DNA from 2 places in the Achromobacter sp. JUb104 genome. Region 1 is predicted to be linked to the other one. Evidence: riboswitches for the same ligand, from Rfam matches in the RefSeq annotation. Region 1 holds a riboswitch; the other holds the start of a gene.
The links. A riboswitch is a leader RNA that binds a small molecule or an ion and turns the genes downstream of it on or off. The one in region 1 is predicted to bind glycine.
Positions count from the first base shown of each region.

Region 2: another riboswitch for glycine. It lies ahead of gcvT (glycine cleavage system aminomethyltransferase GcvT); the one in region 1 lies ahead of M2361_RS02820 (D-amino acid dehydrogenase).

Region 1 covers NZ_JANUEY010000001.1:613,073-623,230, forward strand. The annotation lists gene M2361_RS02810 (beta-propeller fold lactonase family protein) at 1-435, shown strand, start outside; gene M2361_RS02815 (M23 family metallopeptidase) at 550-1,104, shown strand; gene M2361_RS02820 (D-amino acid dehydrogenase) at 1,061-2,308, opposite strand; glycine riboswitch at 2,449-2,539, opposite strand; gene ampC (class C beta-lactamase) at 2,653-3,948, shown strand; gene M2361_RS02830 (3-hydroxybutyryl-CoA dehydrogenase) at 3,957-4,937, opposite strand; gene M2361_RS02835 (NAD/NADP-dependent octopine/nopaline dehydrogenase family protein) at 4,940-6,037, opposite strand; gene M2361_RS02840 (AraC family transcriptional regulator) at 6,460-7,494, opposite strand; gene M2361_RS02845 (MFS transporter) at 7,599-8,954, shown strand; gene M2361_RS02850 (Zn-dependent hydrolase) at 9,057-10,158, shown strand, end outside.
Region 2 covers NZ_JANUEY010000002.1:776,679-786,836, reverse strand. The annotation lists gene M2361_RS15480 (GNAT family N-acetyltransferase) at 1-679, opposite strand, end outside; gene M2361_RS15475 (diguanylate cyclase) at 846-2,087, shown strand; gene M2361_RS15470 (GNAT family N-acetyltransferase) at 2,197-2,715, opposite strand; gene M2361_RS15465 (hypothetical protein) at 2,830-3,282, shown strand; gene M2361_RS15460 (arginine/lysine/ornithine decarboxylase) at 3,522-5,783, shown strand; gene M2361_RS15455 (NAD(P)/FAD-dependent oxidoreductase) at 5,807-7,009, shown strand; gene M2361_RS15450 (superoxide dismutase) at 7,204-7,818, shown strand; gene M2361_RS15445 (ZIP family metal transporter) at 7,848-8,741, shown strand; glycine riboswitch at 8,858-8,953, shown strand; glycine riboswitch at 8,989-9,113, shown strand; gene gcvT (glycine cleavage system aminomethyltransferase GcvT) at 9,206-10,158, shown strand, end outside.

The sequences.
Region 1 (10,158 bases):
AATGAGCTCGATGCCAGCGTGTCGTGCTACGGGTATGACTCCATCGCGGGCCGTGTGCTGGAACACCGCCACACCGTCCCGGCCACGCCGGCGGGCTTTACTGGCACGGCCAACGCGGCGTCACTGCTCATTCATCCATCCGGCCGCTATCTGTATGTGTCTACCCGCCGCGTCCAGAACGATCATCCGCAGGCGGACAGCATCGGCGTCTTTGGCATAGGCGCGGACGGCGCGCTCACGCCGCTGCAAGTCTGGACGGAAGGGCTGCGCTTTCCGCGCGCACTGACCATGGCGCCGGACGGCGGCGCCTTGTACGCGCTGAACCAGAAAGGTGATTCGATCCTGCGCTTGCGCATCGATGCCGCAACGGGGCGCCTGGACAACCCCGACGTGGTGGCCCAGGTGCCCACGCCGGTGTGTCTGGTGTTCGCCTGAGCCTTCATACCCATTGGCGTCATTGCATCCATCGCGGCTATCGCAGCCGTCACAACTGCCGTAGTCGCCTCAGACACCGGGGAACCCCTCCGCCCGCTCAGCGTCGAACCGTTCATGAACGCCAACCCTGTCTTGCGCTTCATCAGGCGCATCGTCGTACTTTCCTTGTTGGCCGCGCTGGCCGTTTGGGCGTGGCCCCGCCTGCCCGATGCTGCGCGCGCGCCGTGGCATATGGCGCGGCTTGCGTGGCAAGAAGCGCCGACGTCATTGCCCGTGCCGGTGCAGGGTGTTTCCTCGCGACGCCTTTCCGACACCTGGGGCGCCGCGCGGTCGAACGGCCGGCGCCACGAAGGCATCGACATCTTTGCCCCCCGGGGCACGCCCGTGCTGTCCACCACCGAAGGCGTCGTGATGCAGGTGGGCACGAACAACCTTGGCGGCCAGGTGGTATGGGTGCTGGGCCCCGGCCGCCAACGGCATTACTACGCGCATCTGGACGGCTACGCCGACATTGAACGCGGGCAATTGGTGGCGCCGGGTGATGTGCTGGGTTATGTCGGCAATACGGGGAATGCCCAAGGAACCCCGCCGCATCTGCATTATGGAATTTATGACGGCGGGGCCATCAACCCGTATGCGCTGTTGGTGACCCAGAAAACGCCGCCCTGACGCTTTCCGTCAGCACCTGCGCCGTCGCCGCCGATAAGGTCCAGCCCAAGTGCCCATGTCCGGTGTTGTAGAACACTCCCGGGCGTTTGCCCGGCCCCACACGCGGCAGCATGTTGGGCGTCATGGGGCGCAGGCCGCACCACGGGACGACCCGCGATGTCATCACGCCGGGGAAATGCTTGCGGGTCCAGTCGATCAGCGGTTGCACGCGCTCGGCACGGATGTCCAGGTTGAAGCCGTTGAACTCGGCCGTGCCGGCTACGCGGAAGCGGTCGCCCAGGCGGCTGGTGACGATCTTTGCGGCTTCGTCCAGCAAGCTGACGTGGGGCGCGGCTGCGCGGCTGTCGGCGTCGTCCAGGTGCACGCTGATCGAATAGCCCTTGACCGGGTAGATGTTCAACCTGTCGCCCAGCAGCTTGGCGAATTGTCTGCTGGCGGACCCCGCGCACACCACGATGGCGTCGGCCTCGTGCGGTTCGCGTTCGGTGCCGCCGTTGCGCAGTACGTCCAGCCCGTAACCGCCGTTGTGCGGGCGGATGGCGCCGATGTCGGCGTCTTGCACGAAGCTCACGCCACGGCGTTCGCAGGCGCGGGCCAGGCCTCGGGTGAACTTGTGGATGTCGCCTGTGGCGTCCGATGGCGTGTAGAAGCCGCCGTGGCATCCGGTTTGCAGGGTGGGTTCGATGGCGCGGGCTTCGTCGGCCGTCACGGCGTAGCGGTCCAGGCCGCCGGCTTGCAACAGCGTGTTGGCGCGGTGCGCCGCCTTGAAGCTGTCGGCGTCATGGTAGATGTGCAGGATGCCCCGGCGTTCCAGGTCGAAGTCGATGCCTTCGGCCTCGGCCATGTCGAACAAGTGCTGGCGCGCCTGGATGGCCAGGCGGGTAGTGGCGATGGTGTTGTCGCGGTAGTTGGGAATTTGCGCCATGAACTGCGCCAGCCACGAATACTTGTGCCAACTGAACCGGGGGTTCAGCAACAGCGGCGCGTTTTTGCGCAGCATCCAGCGCAGCCCTTTGAGAATGGTGGCGGTGCTGTTCCAGACCTCGGCGTTGCTGGCGGACAGTTGGCCGCCGTTGGCGTAGGACGTTTCCATGGCGGGATAGCGCTGGCGGTCGTAGACGGTGACCTGGTATCCCAATTTGCACAAGGCATAGGCGGACGTGACGCCGGTGATACCGGCGCCAATGATGGCGATGCGGGGCATGGTGGCTCCAGAGGGTGTGGCCGCAACCAATACGGATGCGGCACCCCATCTGTCTTTGATACCTGAGAGCTTCACCCGGCCGACGGGTGCGGCGGGGTTCCCCTTCGGTGGGCGCGCACGGCGCCTCTCTCCAGATTGTCTAGACGCGCGCAGTCCTGTTGCCTGAGAGTTTCCGGGGCGGTTGCTCCGTCGGCGCCGGCCGCAAGGGCCAATCTCTTCTACGCGGTTTTGAATCGACGGGGTAGAGAATAGCCAAGTTCCTGTCGTAATTGATTCAGGGTTAGTACTATGTCGCGTTCGCCGCCTGCGTTGTTGGACCGGCGCAAACCAAGAGGACGATAGGAATGACGTTTCACGCCGCGCGACGCGCCGTCTTGCAAGCCCTGGCTACCGTGGCCGGCGGCGCTGTGTTTTCTTTGGTGGCCGTGTCCGGCGTTCAGGCGGGCTCGTCGCCTATGAAGGCTGATCAATCCGCCACCTCGGGCCAGCCCGTACGTGCCGAGCCGGTGCCTCCTGGCGCCGATATCGACGACGCCGTGCATGCGCTGATGCAGGAGTACGACGTTGCCGGTCTGGCCATTGCCGTCACGCGCGATGGGCACCATGAGTTCCGGAACTATGGCGTGGCCTCGCTGCAAACGCACACGCCTGTCAGCCGCGACACGCTGTTCGAGCTAGGCTCCATCAGCAAGACCTTTACCGCCACCCTGGCAACCTATGCCCAAGCGTTGGGCAAGCTGTCGCTCTCCGACAGCCCGGCGCGCTTCTTGCCGACCTTGCAAGGCACGGCATTCGGCAAACTGAACCTGATCCACCTGGGTACCCACACGGGTGGCGGCTTTCCCTTGCAAGTGCCGGACGTTGTGACGGACGACGCCCAACTGATGGCCTACCTGGCCGCGTGGACGCCGCGCTACGCGCCGGGCACGTACCGCACCTATGCCAACCCCAGCATCGGCATGCTGGGCGTGGTGGCGGCCAAGAGCCTCGGCCAGCCTTATGCTGAAGCTATCGAGAAGACGCTGTTGCCCAAGCTGGGCTTGTCCAACACGTATATCCACGTGCCGGCCGCCAAGATGGGCGACTACGCGCAGGGCTACAACAAGCAGAACGCGCCCGTGCGCGTGAACCCGGGTGTGCTGGCCGACGAAGCGTACGGCGTGAAGACCAGTGCCAGCGACCTGATCCGTTTTGTGGACGCGAACATGGGTGTGGCGTCTGCCCCGCGCGAATTCAGCGCCAAGGCCGCGCGGGAAGCGAGGATTGCCAAGCGCGTCATTGGTGACACCGTAATTGCCAAGGCGCTGGCGGATACGCACGTGGGCTACTACGACCTGGGTCCGATGACGCAAGACCTGGCGTGGGAACAACTGGCGTACCCGGTGACGCTGGAAGCGCTGGTTGCCGCCAATGCCGGCACGATGAACAGCCAGAGCCAACCGGCCAAGGCCTTGACCCCACCGCAAGCGCCGCGCGCCGATGTGTGGATCAACAAGACCGGTTCCACCAACGGCTTTGGCGCCTACGTGGCGTTCGTGCCGGCCAGGAAGGTCGGCGTGGTGATCCTGGCGAATCGGAATATTCCGAACGAAGCGCGCGTGCGCCTGGCGTATCGCATTCTTGAGGCGGACGCGCACTGAGGGCTTGGCTAGCGCGCACCACCCGCGCGCGGCAATAGCCCCATCACTTCCAACCGCTTGCACAACTGTCCCAGGCGCTCCATTTTGTAGGCATCCACGTCTACGCCGGCGTAGTCGTAGAAGCCTTTGCCATCTCGCAGCCCATTGCGGCCTTGTTCCATGTTGCGGGCGATGACGTCAGGCGACGCGAAGCGCGGGCCGATCTCGCTTTCAAGGTAGCGCGACGCGTAGTACAGGATGTCGCCGCCACCCCAGTCGATGAATTCCAGCAAGCCCAGCACCGAAAAGCGCAATCCGAATCCCAGGCGCACGGCGGTGTCGATGTCTTCGGCGCTGGCCACGCCTTCCTCGACCATGCGGGCGGCTTCGTTCATCGCCAGTGCCTGAATGCGCGGCACGATGTAGCCCGCCGACGGCGCGCACTGCACGGGCACCTTGCCGGCCTGACGTAGCACGTCCAGCAAGGCTTGCAAGGCGGCATCGTTTGTACGCGGCCCACGGCTGACCTCAACCAGCGGAATCAGATAGGCCGGGTTGAGCCAGTGCGCGTTCAGAAAGCGTTCCGGGTGTTGCACCAGTTCCGCCAGCTCGGTCACCAGAAATGTTGAGGTGGTTGACGCAATGACGGCGTCCTTCGCGCAGACCTGCCCCAACCAGGCGAAGGCGTCGCGCTTGGCGTCCAGGCGTTCGGGCACGGCTTCGAAGATGACGCGCGCGTGTTGAAGATCGGCAATGGCGTCGTCGCGCCCGCACAGGCGCACGCGCTGCATGGCGGTGTCGGCCTGGTCGGCGTCCAGTAAACCCAGGCGGCTTAGCGTGCCCAGTTCGCGGCGCAGGTTGGCCCGCACGCGCGCGTGGTGCTCGGCTTGTTCGGCGGGCGTTCTGGGCTTGATGTCGATAAGCGTCACGTCGCGGCCGGCATGCACGTACGACAAGGTGATGCCTTCGCCCATGCGGCCGGCGCCGATCACGCAGATTCTGTCTTCCATGTTCAGCACCCCTGTTCCAGCAATTCCGCCATGCCGGCGCGCGACAAGCGGTCCAGGCCCAGGCGTTCCAGCGTGCGGCCCTCGGCGTAGAGATCGCGGCCGGTGATGGCGCTGGCGATATTCAGCAGGCCCTGCGCCACCGGCGTCGGCACGCCCGCCCAGCGGCCGGTGGATACCAGGAATGACAGGCCCAGCCGCGTGTCTTCCAGCATGTAGCGGTGCGTGTGCAGGTCGATGGTTTCGCGCCAGTCGCCGCTGTCGGTCAGCTTGCCGTGCGCGCCGCGGCCGTACATCCATTCGTCGCCTTCGCTGGCGTAGTGGTCGGCCAGCGGAAAGTGCGGCGCGGCGTAGCCCAGCGCCTCGCGGATGGCCACGCGTTCGGCGTCCAGTGCGTCGGTCACGCGGCGGATGGACGGCTGCGTGCCTTCGTTATGGATGTCCCACTTGTCGAAATGCTCCAAGGGCCCGGCATTCATCAGAATAAGCGGCGGGTGAATGATGGGGCCGGCGTTCATCAGCGCGCCGGCCAGCCCGTCTTCAATGGGTTCAATGCTGGGGTAGGCCTGGCCCAGCAGCGCCAGCGCGTTGTCGGCCAGGCGGCTGGGAAACACGCCCGTGGGCAGGCGCGTGGCGTAGCCGCTGATCACCACCGTGTTGCCGTGCTTGCGCGCCAGATAGGGCAGGGTGCCGGTTTCCGCGTAGGCGACGCGGGCGGGGTTGCCGGCGTCTTTCTGCGCGCGCGCGAAGAGGTAGCTGCCGAAGGTTCCGGGTGGCAGGAACACCACCTGGCCGTCTTGCAGCAGCGGCGCCAAGGCGGGGGCAAGCGCGTCGTGGGTGGTGCAGGGCAGGGGAATGACCAGCACTTGCGCGTCGGCCACGGCGTCTTGCAAGGCGTCGGTCAGCGCCAGATGGCCGGGGCCGGAACCCAAGGGAACCTGACGGGTGCCGCGATAGTCGGTGACCGTCAACGCGCCGGCATCGCGCAAGCCCCGGAAGGCGGCGCCGTCGCGGCGCCACCAGCGCACCTCGTGTCCTTTTTCGGCCAGTTCGGCGGCTGCCGCGTAGCAGCCGTGTCCGCCGCCTATGACGCTGATTCGCATGATCAAGCTCCTTCGATGAAGGCTTGATCCTAGCGGTGGTGCGTGGCGCGGGCTGCGCCAAACGCGCAAGCGCCGTTCAGATCCGGCAAGGGATTACAACGCGCGCAACCCGTAGGATGGGTGAAGCGCGAGAATCCTTAAAAAAGAACAATGCTGCGCAACGCGCGCAACCCATCAAGCAGCGATGGAATTCTTAACCCCCGCAGCCACGACACCACCTCCGCGCGATGGGTTACGCGCGATCTCCATTCCATTTTTTTTGGATGGCGTCTCGCGCTTCACCCATCCTACGATGCTGGCGCAAGGTGTCCGAGGGCAGGCAGCTATGAGTTACGCGCGAATGCTGCGCAACGCGCGCAACCCATCATGCAACGGCGGAATTCTTAACCCGCGCAGCCACAGTACCACCCCCGCGCGATGGGTTACGCGCGATCTCCATTCCATTTTTTTTGGATAGCGTCTCGCGCTTCACCCATCCTACGATTTTGGCGCAGGGTGTCCGATGGCAGGCGGCCGTAGCGCTTGCGGTAGTGGGTGGCGAAATGGCCGAAGCTGGTTACGCCGTGGCGCAGCAGGATGTCGGTCACGCTGTCGCCCGCGCGGGCCTGTTCCAGCGCGGCATGCACCAGCGTCAGGCGCTGGTTGCGCACGTAGTCGCTGGGGCTCTGCTTGAGAAACTGCGTGAAGCCGTTTTGCAGCGTGCGCACGGACACGCCGCAGTGCGCCGCCAAGTCAGCCAATGAGATCGCCTCATCGACATGGGTCTCGATGTAGTCGCGCGCGCGGCGCACATGCTGCGGCAAGGGCTGGCGATGGTCGGCGCGCAGCGCGTCGGAATAGTTATGCGGCAACTGCGTCAGCAGCAAGGCCAGCAGATAGTCGGAAAAGCCCGCCGCCAGCGTCTGCGTCACGCCATCGATGGCGGGGTGCTGGTACAGCCGGCAAAGATAGTCCAGCGTTTCGCGCACGGCGGCCAGGCCGGGGGAATCCGGGCCGACTGCCAGGTCGAAGACCAGCGCGTGCTTGATGGGCCGGTCCAGCAGGCGTTGCAGCTGATGTTCAAGCGCCTGGCGTTCCACGCGCAGGATCAGGTTGCGGCAGTCGCGGCCGATGCTGATGATGCTGGGTTCGGACGGCGACGAAATCGTCAGGCTGCCCGCTTGCATGGCCGCGCTGCGCTTGCCCAGCGTGACCAGGCCCGAGCCTTGCAGCGTGATGCGGATCAGGTAGTAGCTGGCGATGTCGCCCGCGTCGATCTCGACTTCGGCGCCGTAGTGCAGATCAAACAGCGCGGCGTTGCCGAAGAACACGCCGTACAGCCGCGACTGCAAGGGTTTTCCCTGGGCGACGCACATGCGGTGCGACCACAAATGTTGGCTGACCTGATCCTTGACCTCGGCGGCGTTGCCCGAGTTCAGCAAGCAATGGCGGTTCAGCGGATAGGTGTCGTTGAACATGCTTTCCTGCGCGGTGGGAACAGTCGTTGCGCGCGGCGTATAGAGTCCAGCGGCGCAAAGACCTACAAACGATGGACAAAACAAGGACAAGACAAGGGAAAAACATGACTGACGCCACGCTGCCGCCACTGGCCAAAAGACGCTACGCCTACGAGTGGTACGTCGTGGTGATATGCATGCTAGCGTACATATTTTCCTTCGTCGACCGGCAGATCCTGGCGCTGATGATCGAACCGATCAAGCACGATCTGCAACTGTCCGACACGCAGTTCAGCCTGCTGCACGGCCTGGCGTTTTCCTTGTTCTATGCCGTCATGGGCATTCCCATCGCCTTGCTGGCCGACCGCTATTCGCGCCCGAAGATCATCGCGATCGGCGTGGCGTTCTGGAGCCTGGCGACGGCTGCCTGTGGCCTGTCGCGCAACTTTGCGCACATGTTCCTGGCGCGCATCGGCGTGGGCGTGGGCGAGGCCGCCTTGTCGCCCGCCACCTATTCCATGCTTAGCGATATGTTCCCGCGCGACAAGCTGGGCCGGGCGGTGGGCGTCTATTCGATAGGTTCGTTCATTGGCGGCGGCATGGCCTTCCTGATCGGCGGCTACGTCATCAACCTGCTGAAAAGCGTGGACAGCGTGGTGGTGCCCTGGGTGGGTGCGATGCGGCCCTGGCAGGTCACGTTTTTTATCGTGGGCTTGCCCGGCTTGCTGGTGGCGCTGCTGATTCTGCTGACCGTGCGCGACCCGCAGCGCCTGGGCCTGCGCCGCGCCGCCGACGGCCAGGCGCAAAAGCCCAGCATCCGCGACACGTTCCAGTTTCTGGGCCGGCACCGGCGCACCTTCTTCTGCCACTACCTGGGCTTTTCTTTCTACGCCATGGTGCTGTTCGCGCTGCTGAGCTGGACGCCCGCGTTCTACATGCGCCGGTTCGGCATGTCGCCCGTGGATACCGGCTACATGCTGGGCGTGGTGGTGCTGGTGGCCAACACGGCCGGCGTCTTCTGCGGCGGCTGGTTGATGGACGGGCTGGCCAAGCGGGGCTATCGCGACGCGCCGTTGCGCGCGGGCGTGATCGGCGCGGTAGGCATGGCGCTGCCGGCGGTGGCGTTCACGCAGGTGGACAGCTTGTGGCTGTCGGTGGGCTTGCTGCTGCCCGCCATGTTCTTCGCTTCGTTTCCGATGCCGACGTCCACCGCCGCGATGCAGATCCTGCCGCCCAATCAGATCCGCGCGCAGGTCTCGGCGCTGTTCCTGCTGATCTCCAACCTGATCGGCCTGGGGCTCGGCACCACGGCGGTGGCCTTGCTGACCGACCGGCTGTTCGGCACCCCCGGCGCGGTGGGGCAATCGCTGTCGCTGCTGATTGCGGGGGCGACCGTGCTGTGCGTGCTGCTGCTGGCGGCGGGCTGCGCCAGCTATCGGCAGAGCCTTACGCAAGAGCACGGCCAGGCCAACGTCTTGTAAATGGGGCTTGGCAGGGCGCTGGTACACAGCGCAGAATCGGGCGAATCCTAACCAGAACCCGTGCCGCGAGCTTGCGCGGCCGCCATGTCAACAGGAGTCCCCATGAGCCTTGCCCCCGCTACCGAAACGCTGGCCGACCTGCGCGTGGATGGCGCGCGCCTATGGCAGTCATTGATGGATCTGGCGCAGATCGGCGGTACTGAAAAAGGCGGCGTGTGCCGCCTGGCCTTGACCGACCTGGATCGCCAGGGGCGCGACCTGTTCGTGCGCTGGGTAGAAGAGGCCGGCTGTGACGTGCGCGTGGACGCCATCGGCAATATCTTCGCGCGCCGCCCGGGCCGCAACAACGACTTGCCCGCCGTCATGACCGGCAGCCACATCGACACCCAGCCCACGGGCGGCAAGTTCGACGGCAACTACGGCGTGCTGGCCGGGCTGGAAGTGTTGCGCACGCTGAATGACCATGGGGTGCAGACGGAAGCGCCGCTGGAACTGGCCGTGTGGACCAATGAAGAGGGCTCGCGCTTTGTGCCGGTGATGATGGGCTCGGGCGTGTATGCCGGGGCCTTTACCTTGCAGCATGCGCTGGCGCAGCAGGACCGCGAGGGCGTGAGCGTCAGCCAGGCCCTGGAGGCCATCGGCTATGCGGGCCAGGTTGCCGTGCCGCCAGCGCGGCAGGACGGCGTCCCTGCCTATGGCGTAGGCGCCTACTTCGAGGCGCACATCGAGCAAGGTCCCGTGCTGGAAGCCGCCGATACGGTGATTGGCGTGGTGACCGCTGCCTTGGGCCAACGCTGGTACGACGTGGTGCTGACGGGCGTCGAGGCGCATGCCGGCCCCACGCCCATGCCGCTGCGCCGCGATGCCTTGCTGGCGGCGTCCGAGCTGGTGCTGGCGGTGAACCAGATTGCCCTGGCGCACGCGCCGGATGCGCGTGCAACGGTGGGCTGGATGGATGTGTTTCCCAATTCCCGCAATGTGATTCCCGGGCGCGTGCGCCTGACGGTGGACCTGCGCGCGGCGGACGACGACACGCTCTCGGCCATGGACGCAGCCTTGCGCGCGGCGGTGAGTGCCGCGGCCGATAGCCGTGGCGTCACGGCGCAGATCGAGCAGGTGGTGTACTTTGCGCCGCAACCGTTCGCGCCCGCCTTGGTGGAGTCGGTGCGCGAGGGCGCGCGCGAGCTGTCCTTGTCGGCGATGA
Region 2 (10,158 bases), on a different contig from region 1:
CGCCCAAGCCCTGGCCCTGCGCGGCGGGTACCAGATACAAGTGGTCCAGCCGCAGGCCCTGGCCATCTGGCCGCAGTGCATAAAACCCCACCCGCTGTCCGCCCTGTTCTATCCACCAGGTGCAATCCGGGCGGAAGTTGTCGCGTAGCCGCGCGCGTGCCCGGTCGGCGTCAAAGCGGCCCACCCGTTCCAGGCTGTCGCGCATGGCCTCGACGCGAATGTCCGCCAGCGCGTCGAAATCAGCGGCCGCAACGGGTGCGATTCGCACGTCGGTGTCGTCCACCAGCTCGTCATAGCCCCGGCCCAGAAATTGCAGAATGCAGATGCCATGGCCGTAGGGGTCGCTCAGGTGCGCGATGCGGCCCCAGGCGTGGGTCGTGGCGGCGTCTTCCAGGTGCGCGCCGGCCGCCACGGCCTGATCGACCGCGCGGTCCACGTCGGGCACCACCACGTCCAGATGCACCGGCGTCCAGTGGCGTGCATAGTCGCGCCATTGCGGCGAGGCGCTGGTCGCACGCGTGCCCGCGGCTTTTTCAAGCAGGTAGATGGGGGCGTTGGCGCCGTGCATTTCCGCCGCCTTCGGCCCCAGCCGTCGATGCAGCGTCAGCCCGAATGCGCGCTGATAGAAGTCAACGGCGTGATCCAGATCGGGCACATCGATATTGACGAGAAGCTGCATGAAGGCGTTCCTGTGTGAGACGGAAGAAAACCATATCACGCACACGGTGCGTCCGCGGTGTTGCGGCGCAAGCGCTAAAGAACCCCCGCCCGCGACCGTAAAAAGGATATATGTGTTTGCCGATTTGGCGACGTCATCTCTGCAAGCTGAGCAAGGCCCGACCCCCGTGCGTTACCCCCATATTCCCTGGCTGCCCCTGTTGTTTTATCCCGCGCTGCCAGTCGCCGCCGCGGTCGCGCTCATGCTGTGGCGGGAATGGCCGCCGGCGCTCACATTGATTGTGCCGTTCGTGCCTTGGGTGATGGCGTTGATTGGCGCGGCGATCTGCCTGATGTACCAGCGTTCGCAAACCTTGGCGCTGATGCTGTGCGTGCTGGCCGCCACCGTGTTGTGGCCAACGCTGGCGCGCGAGGCGCCCTGGGCGCTGGGGCCCGCGCTGGCCTGGTGGGCGGTGGCTTACACCATCAACGCGCTGTGGGCGGAACGTTCCAACATGCTGCTGGACCTTGCCTTGCGCGCAGGGCTGATCGCCGTCGGTGTGGCGGGCATTGCACTGATCGGCAAGGACGGCATGGTGGAAGTGTTCGGCACCCTGGCCGTGCAAGGCAAGCTGGCGCGCCTGGGCGTGCCCATTGAAGCCCTGGTGGCGCTGCTGGGCACCGGCTTGACGCTGACCTTGCTGCTGCTGCGCTACGGGCGTCCGCAGCAGGCGGGGCAATGGTTGGGCTTTGTGTGCATGGCGTGGGCCTTGCCGCGCGGCGAGCATCACCCGATTGAACTGGCCTTGATGTCGGCCGCCGCGCTTACCGCGCTGTGCATCTCGCTGGCGCACGAAGGCTTTCACATGGCGTTTCGCGACGAGCTGACCGGCTTGCCGGGGCGCCGCGCGCTGAACGAGCGCTTGCAGCGCATGGGCCGCGTGTACACGCTGGCGATGGCCGACGTGGATCATTTCAAGGCGTTCAACGATACCCACGGGCATGACGTGGGCGACCAGGTGCTGCGCATGGTGGCCTCGCAATTGCGGCGCGTGCCGGGAGGCGGCCAGGCGTATCGCTACGGCGGTGAAGAATTCACGTTGGTGTTCCCCGGCAAGACGGCGGCCGAAAGCATGCCGCATCTGGAGTCGGTCAGACGAGCCATCGAGGCGTACCAGATGCGCTTGCGCGATAAGCCGGCGCGGCCCAAGGCGGACCAGCTCGGCCAGCGTCGGCGCGGCGCGCGTGGTGGACGCAATGCGCGACCGATGCGTGTCACCGTCAGCATCGGCGTGGCCGAGCGGGGCGACGCCTTGCGCGCGCCCGAAGCGGTGATCAAGGCGGCCGACCAGGCGCTGTACAAAGCCAAGGATGGCGGGCGCAATCAGGTGTGCGCCTATGGCGCGCGGCGGCGCGGTTCGGCGGCATGACCGGGCCTGATTGGGTCTGATCGGGCCTGATCGGGCCTGATCGGGTCTGATCGGGTCTGACAGGGCTGCGAGGTCGGACAAGACCTTGAACGATCCTCGCCCGTGCGCACTACTTGCCGTCGAGCGGCAGCGCCATCAAGGTCTCGTCATAAAGCTGGCCGTTCACGCACAGCGATTCGCGCTCGGTACCGTATTCCGCGAACCCCAGGCTGGCGTACAGCGATGCCGCCGCCGCGTTGTTGGCGGTGACGCTCAACTGCACCTGGCGAATGCCGCGCATGGTGCGCGCGTGCGCGATGGCGGCTTGCATCAGCAAGCGGCCCAAGCCACGGCCGCGCTGCGCGGGCGCCACGTACATGCTCCAGATGTGCGCCTTGTGGCGCATCTTCAACTTGCGCTGGCGGCCCACGCCCACGATGCCCACCAGCGACTCGTCGTCAAAGACGCCGAACATCGCGCCATCGTTCTGCGGCGCGATCCACGCCTGGATATCTTCCAGTGTCAGCGTGTGTTCCTCTTCGTAACTTGATCCGAACGATTCGGGCGTTTCAATCAGCGCATCCAGGCGCAGGCGTCGTAAAGACGGGGCATCCGGGGTGGTCAGGCGTCTGACTAGCGGTGAGGTCATGGGCGTCAAGTGTTGGGAATAGGTAACGTTGGTGGGCCTTGCGGGGCAGTATAGGCAAAGCCGCCGCCTATAATCGGGCTATTGCCGCTTGCGGTTTTCACAAAGGAGCCAACGATGTTCGGTTTCCTCAAGATAAACCAGGACGCCAATCTTGACGAAGTGCAGGGTGCATTTGTCGAGCGGGTGGCGGACGCCGCGCAACACTTTGTCGAAGTCGCCGAATCCACCGGCGCCGTGCTGGACTACTCCCTGTCCAGCATCCATGCGCTTGATGACGCGCTAGAGGCCGCCCACCTGGGCAGCCTGCCCCTGACCCCCATGCAGACCGTCGGCGCCGCCGCCTACCTTTACGAGGTGGGTCGCCGCGCGCATGGCGGCTTGTATGAAGTCTGCGACGACGACGACCCCGTCGTGCTCGTATGCGGCGACCCCGGGGCCGAAGTCTGCTTTGGCGCCATCGCCAAGGTCGAGCGCCGCATCCGGGACGGGGCCACCGAGTCCATTCCCGCCTACTTCGAGCAGTTCACCTCGGCCTTGCGGGCCGGTGAGGCTTGCACCATCCGGTAGGTTTTCCCCTTGGCAGCCGCTGCCGCCGCGCCGAAAGCCGCCGCTTTTGGCGCGATGACAACGGCCGTTCGGCCTATCTGGGGATTTCCCGTAGGACTGAAAGAAAAACAGCCCTACAATTCGGCCATTCCCGCCTGTCGGCGGGGGCTCGCGCCGTCTGTCATCAGCCGGATTTTTACTAGCAGTACACTCGCGCCGCGTTACGCGTCCGAACCCGCCATGCCCCCAGGAGCGCCTGCATGAAATTTCGCTTCCCCATTTTCATCATCGACGAGGACTACCGTTCCGAGAACGCGTCCGGTTTGGGTATTCGTGCCTTATCTGAAGCGATCGAGGCCGAGGGCGTCGAGGTGATCGGGGTAACCAGTTATGGCGACCTGAGTTCGTTTGCGCAACAGCAAAGCCGCGCCAGCGCCTTCATCCTGTCGATCGACGATGAAGAGTTCGACGTGGACTCCCCCGAGGACGTGGCCAGCGCGATCAAGAACTTGCGTATGTTCATCGGCGAACTGCGCTTCCGCAACGCCGACATCCCCATCTATCTGTATGGCGAGACGCGCACGTCGGAACACATTCCGAACGACATCCTGCGCGAGCTGCACGGCTTCATCCACATGTTCGAGGACACCCCCGAATTTGTGGCGCGCCACATCATCCGCGAAGCGCGCAGCTACGTGGATTCGCTGCCGCCGCCGTTCTTCCGCGAGCTGGTCAAGTACGCGCAAGACGGTTCGTATTCCTGGCACTGCCCGGGCCACTCGGGCGGCGTCGCCTTCCTGAAGAGCCCCGTGGGCCGCATGTTCCACCAGTTCTTCGGTGAAAACATGCTGCGCGCCGACGTCTGCAACGCCGTGGACGAACTGGGCCAACTGCTGGACCACACCGGCCCCGTGGCCGAGTCCGAACTGAACGCCGCCCGCATCTTCCACGCCGACCACTGCTTCTTCGTGACCAACGGCACGTCCACGTCCAACAAGGTCGTGTGGCACGCCAACGTCGCGGCCGGTGACGTTGTCGTGGTGGACCGCAACTGCCACAAGTCGATCCTGCACGCCATCACGATGACGGGCGCGATCCCGGTGTTCCTGCGCCCCACGCGCAACCACCTGGGCATCATTGGGCCGATCCCGCTGGAAGAATTCCACCCGGACAACATCCGCAAGAAGATCGAAGCCAACCCCTTCGCGCGCGAAGCGGTGAACAAGAATCCGCGCATCCTGACGCTGACGCAAAGCACGTACGACGGTGTCATCTACAACGTGGAAATGATCAAGGAACAGCTCGGCAGCTATGTCGATACGCTGCACTTTGACGAAGCCTGGCTGCCGCACGCCTCGTTCCACGAGTTCTACCAGGACATGCACGCCATCGGCCAGGACCGCCCGCGCAGCCAGGACGCGATGGTGTTCGCCACGCACTCCACGCACAAGCTCTTGGCCGGCATTTCGCAGGCCTCGCAGATCATCGTGCAGGAATCCGAGACCCGCAAACTGGACCGCAACGTCTTCAACGAGGCGTACCTGATGCACACGTCGACGTCGCCGCAGTACGCGATCATCGCGTCGTGCGACGTGGCCGCCGCCATGATGGAACCGCCCGGAGGCACCGCGCTGGTCGAGGAAAGCATCCGCGAAGCGCTGGACTTCCGCCGCGCCATGCGCAAGGTGGAATCGGAATTCGGCAAGAACGACTGGTGGTTCAAGGTCTGGGGCCCGAACCGCCTGGTGTCCGAAGGCATCGGCAACCGCGACGAATGGATCCTGGAAGCCAACGACCACTGGCACGGCTTCGGCGAAATGGCCGAAGGCTTCAACATGCTGGACCCGATCAAGGCCACGGTCATCACGCCGGGGCTGGACATGTCGGGCAGCTTCGGCGAAACCGGCATCCCGGCCGCGCTGGTCTCCAAGTACCTGACCGAGCACGGCGTGGTGGTTGAAAAGACCGGCCTGTATTCGTTCTTCATCCTGTTCACCATCGGCATCACCAAGGGCCGTTGGAACACGCTGTTGACCGCGTTGCAGCAGTTCAAGGACGACTACGACCGCAACCAGCCGCTGTGGCGCATCCTGCCGGACTTCTGCCGCGTGCATCGCCGCTACGAGCGCATGGGCCTGCGCGATCTGTGCCAGGAAATCCACGAAGCCTACCGCGCGCGCGACGTCGCCCGCCTGACCACCGAGATGTACCTGAGCGACATGGTGCCGGCGCTGAAGCCGTCGGACGCCTTCGCGCGCATGGCGCACCGCGAGGTCGAGCGCGTCGACATCGACAAGCTGGAAGGCCGCGTCACGGGCGTGCTGTTAACCCCGTATCCCCCGGGCATTCCGCTGTTGATTCCGGGCGAACGCTTCAACCGCACCATCGTGCAGTACCTGCAATTCGCGCGTGAATTCAACGAGCGCTTCCCCGGCTTCGAAACCTATATTCACGGCCTGGCCGATGAATTGGGTCCGGATGGCGAAAAGCGCTACTACGTTGATTGCCTGATCGAAGAATAAGACCCGGCGGGTCTGGAGTCCTGATGTTTGATGTAGCCGTACTCGGCGCCGGCGCCGCTGGCATGATGTGTGCAGCGGTAGCCGGCCAGCGCGGCTTGCGCGTGGTGCTGGTCGACCACACCGAGCGCCTGGCCGAGAAAATCCGCATTTCGGGCGGCGGCCGCTGCAACTTCACCAACATCGGGACCGGACCCGCCAATTTTCTGTCCGATAACCCGCATTTCTGCCGCTCGGCACTGTCGGCCTATACGCCGCAGGATTTTCTGGCGCTGATGAAGCGCCATCACATCGCCTGGCACGAGAAGCATCGTGGCCAGTTGTTCTGCAACGATTCCAGCGAATCCATCATCGACATGCTGCGCGCCGAGTGCGACGCGGGCAATGTGCAGTGGCGCATGGGCTGTTCGGTGGCCGAGATCAGCCATGGCGAACAGGGCTTCGAACTGCGCACCAGCCAAGGCGTGATCCGCGCGGCCAAGCTGGTGGTGGCCACGGGCGGCATGGCGATCCCGCAATTGGGCGCTACCGACTTTGGCTTGAAGATTGCGCGCCAATTCGGCTTGAAGGTGGTCGAGCCGCGCCCCGCGCTGGTGCCGCTGACCTTCGACCCAGCGCAATGGCAGGCGCTGTCCGAACTGTCGGGCGTGGCGCTTGAAGTGGGCCTGCACACGGGGCAGGGCAAGACCCGGGGCGAATTTCTGGAAGACCTGCTGTTCACCCATCGTGGCTTGTCCGGGCCGGGCATCTTGCAGATTTCCAGCTATTGGAAACCGGGCGAGCCCATCGTCATCGACCTGGCGCCGGGCCGCGACCTGGCCGAAGAACTGCTGGCTTCCAAGTCGGGCAACCGGCAGCAATTGCATACCGTACTTGCCGGGTTATGGCCCAAGCGGCTGGCCGACCGCTGGCTGCATCTGGCGGAGCAGGGCGGCAAGCCCGGCCTTGCCGCGATGCGCCTGGCCGACGCGCCGGACAAAACACTGCGTGCGTTGGCGCAAGACATCCATCAATGGACACTGGTGCCCAGCGGCACGGCCGGCTACAAAAAGGCCGAGGTGATGCGCGGCGGCGTCGATACACGCGGCCTGGACCAGAAATCCATGCAAGCCAAAACCACGTCCGGCCTGTATTTCATTGGCGAAGCCGTGGACGTGACGGGCTGGCTGGGCGGCTACAACTTCCAATGGGCCTGGGCTTCGGGCGTGGCCTGCGGCAAGGCGCTGTAGTTGGTGTTGTAGTTGGGTGTTGCCGTCATCGCTGTGATGAAGCAGTGATGGCGCGGTGATGGCGCGCTAATGTTGCGGTAATGGCCCAACATCCACGCCGTCATTGTTTTATCAAATAAAAATACATATCATTTATGTTTTCGATTTCGACTGGCACCTTTCGATGCAAAGGCACCAATCCCACGGAGACATGCATGCCCTATACCCTTCCGACGCTGCCCTACGCCTATGACGCCCTGGAGCCTCACATCGACGCGATGACGATGGAGATCCACTACAGCAAGCATCATCAAACCTACGTCACCAGCCTGAACGCGGCGCTGGATGGCGCCGGTATCAGCACGGAAGAACCCGTTGAAGCCTTGGTCGCGCGCCTGGACCAATTGCCGGAAGCCATACGGGGCGCGGTCCGCAACCATGGCGGTGGCCACGCCAACCACAGCTTGTTCTGGTCCGTGATGTCGCCCGAAGGCGGCGGTGAACCCGATGGCGCGCTGGCCGCCGCCATCGACGCCGAACTGGGTGGCCTGGCCGCCTTCCGCGAGGTCTTCACCAAAGCCGCCTTGACCCGCTTCGGCAGCGGCTGGGCCTGGCTCTCGGTCACGCCCGCCGGCAAGCTGGTCGTGGAAAGCAGCGCCAACCAGGACAGCCCGCTGATGCAGGGCAACACCCCGATCCTGGGCCTGGACGTCTGGGAACACGCCTATTACCTCAAGTACCAAAACCGTCGCCCTGAATACATTGGCGCCTTTTACAATGTCGTGAATTGGTCCGAAGTGGCTCGCCGCTATGCGGCTGCGAAGGGCTAAGCCCGCTCTGTGACGGAGGCAGCCGCCCCATGAACACCTTCAGTCGTCATCGCGTGCGTCCCGCGGCCACCAGCATCAGTGTCTGGACGCTGGCGGTTTTGGTGTCATGCCTGGCTTTGCACCAGTTGTGGGCCTATCTGGATGTGCGCGCGCCGCACGTGGCTGACGCATTGCTGGGCGGCCTGGTGGCCGCCGCCGCCACCGCGCTGGGCACCTTGCCCATTCTGTTCGCCCGCACCATTCCGCAAAAGGTCCAGGACAGCATGTTCGGCTTCGGCGCCGGCGTCATGCTGGCGGCCTGCGCGTTTTCGCTGGTGGCCCCGGGCATCGCGGCGGCCGAAAGCCAGGGCATGGGCCCCTGGGGCGCGGGGCTGACGGTGGGGGCGGCCATTCTGCTGGGCGCCGCCGTGCTGCTCATCATGGATCGCACGCTGCCACACGAGCACTTCATCAAGGGCCGCGAAGGCATCGAGTCGCGCCGCATTCGCCGGGCCTGGCTGTTCGTCATCGCCATCACCTTGCATAACCTGCCCGAAGGCCTGGCCATCGGGGTCGGCTTTGCGGGCGGCGATCCGGTGGCGGGCACCGCGCTGGCTACCGGCATCGCCATCCAGGACGTTCCCGAAGGGTTGGTCGTGGCGGTGGCGTTGCTGGCAGCCGGCTACACGCGAACCTTCGCCGTGGCGCTGGGGATGTTGTCGGGGCTGGTCGAGCCGCTGGGCGCCGTGCTGGGCGCCGCCATCGTCGGCTGGTCAGCGTTGCTGCTGCCCTGGGGCCTGGGCTTCGCGGCGGGCGCCATGCTGTTTGTCATCAGCCATGAAATCATTCCCGAGTCGCACCGCAAGGGGCACGAGGTCTACGCCACGTGCGGGCTGATGCTGGGCTTTGTGCTGATGATGCTGCTGGACACGGCGCTGGGTTAGTTTCGGCGCTGGCGTCAAGCTGGGCGCGGGTCCCGGCAGCGGTTTGCCCAGGGGCCGAGCCCCGAAATCGCGCTTTTCCGGGGCTTGTTTTCGTTGTATGCTTGGCGCCGCTGTCACGCATGTTTGCGGGAGAGAGCGGCCGTTTCAGTGGGCCGCCGCCGAAGGCGCAATTCGCCCAGAATCGCTCAGGTAACCGATACCGCACATGCTTGCCCCGTCCCGGTTTTTTCACCGTGTGGATGCGGCAAAACAGTACTCTGGAGAGACCTGGCGCCGCCCCGAAATTCGGGACACAGCGAGCAGCCCAGGCGCCGAAGGTGCAAACCCGCCACGCGCGGGGCAACTCTCAGGCAAAAGGACAGAGGGGCGGAAGATTCAGCCGATGCCGTGCAAGCGCAATCAGCCTTGTCACGACCGGCATTCCGTAACCCTGGCAAAGCATTGCCGTCCCGGAGTTCTCGCGCATGTCCGCAACCCTCAAACGCACCCCGCTGGCCGACGAACACATCGCCTCCGGCGCCCGAATGGTCGATTTCGGCGGCTGGGACATGCCCTTGGCCTACGGCTCGCAGCTTGAGGAACACCACGCGGTGCGCCAGGACGCCGGCATGTTCGACGTGTCGCACATGCTGAACGTCGATGTTGTCGGCCCCGACGCCTACGCCTTCCTGCAACGCCTGGTCGCCAACGACGTCGCCAAGCTGACCGTGCCCGGCAAGGCGCTGTATTCCTGCATGCTGAACCCGCAGGGCGGCGTCATCGACGACCTGATCATCTATTTCTTCGCCGCCGACGAATGGCGCGTGGTGGTCAACGCCGGCACCGCCGACAAAGACGTGGCCTGGATGCAGCGTGTGAAGCAGGCCGGCAATTTCGACGTCGCCATCACCCCGCGCCGCGACCTGGCCATGGTGGCCGTGCAGGGCCCCAACGCCCGCGCCAAGGTCTGGGCCGCGCGTCCGGCCTGGCAGGCCGTCTCCGAACCCCTGACGCCTTTCGTCGCCGCCCGCGTGGGCGACGACACGCTCGTCGCGCGCACCGGCTACACCGGCGAAGACGGCTTTGAAATCGTCCTGCCCGCCGACGACGTCGTGCAATTGTGGCGCGACCTTGCCGCCCAGGGCGTGCGCCCGGCGGGCCTGGGCGCGCGTGACACGCTGCGCCTGGAAGCCGGCATGAACCTGTACGGCCAGGACATGGACGAGCTGACCCAGCCCGACCAGGCCGGCCTGACCTGGACCGTGTCCTTGAAGAACGCCGAGCGCCGCTTCATCGGCCGCGACGCGCTGGAACAATTCGCCACCCCCGCCGCCTTTGTCGGCCTGAAGCTGCAAGAGCGCGGCGTGATGCGCGCCCACATGGCCGTGCGCACGCCGGCCGGCACGGGCGAACTCACCAGCGGCACCATGTCGCCCAC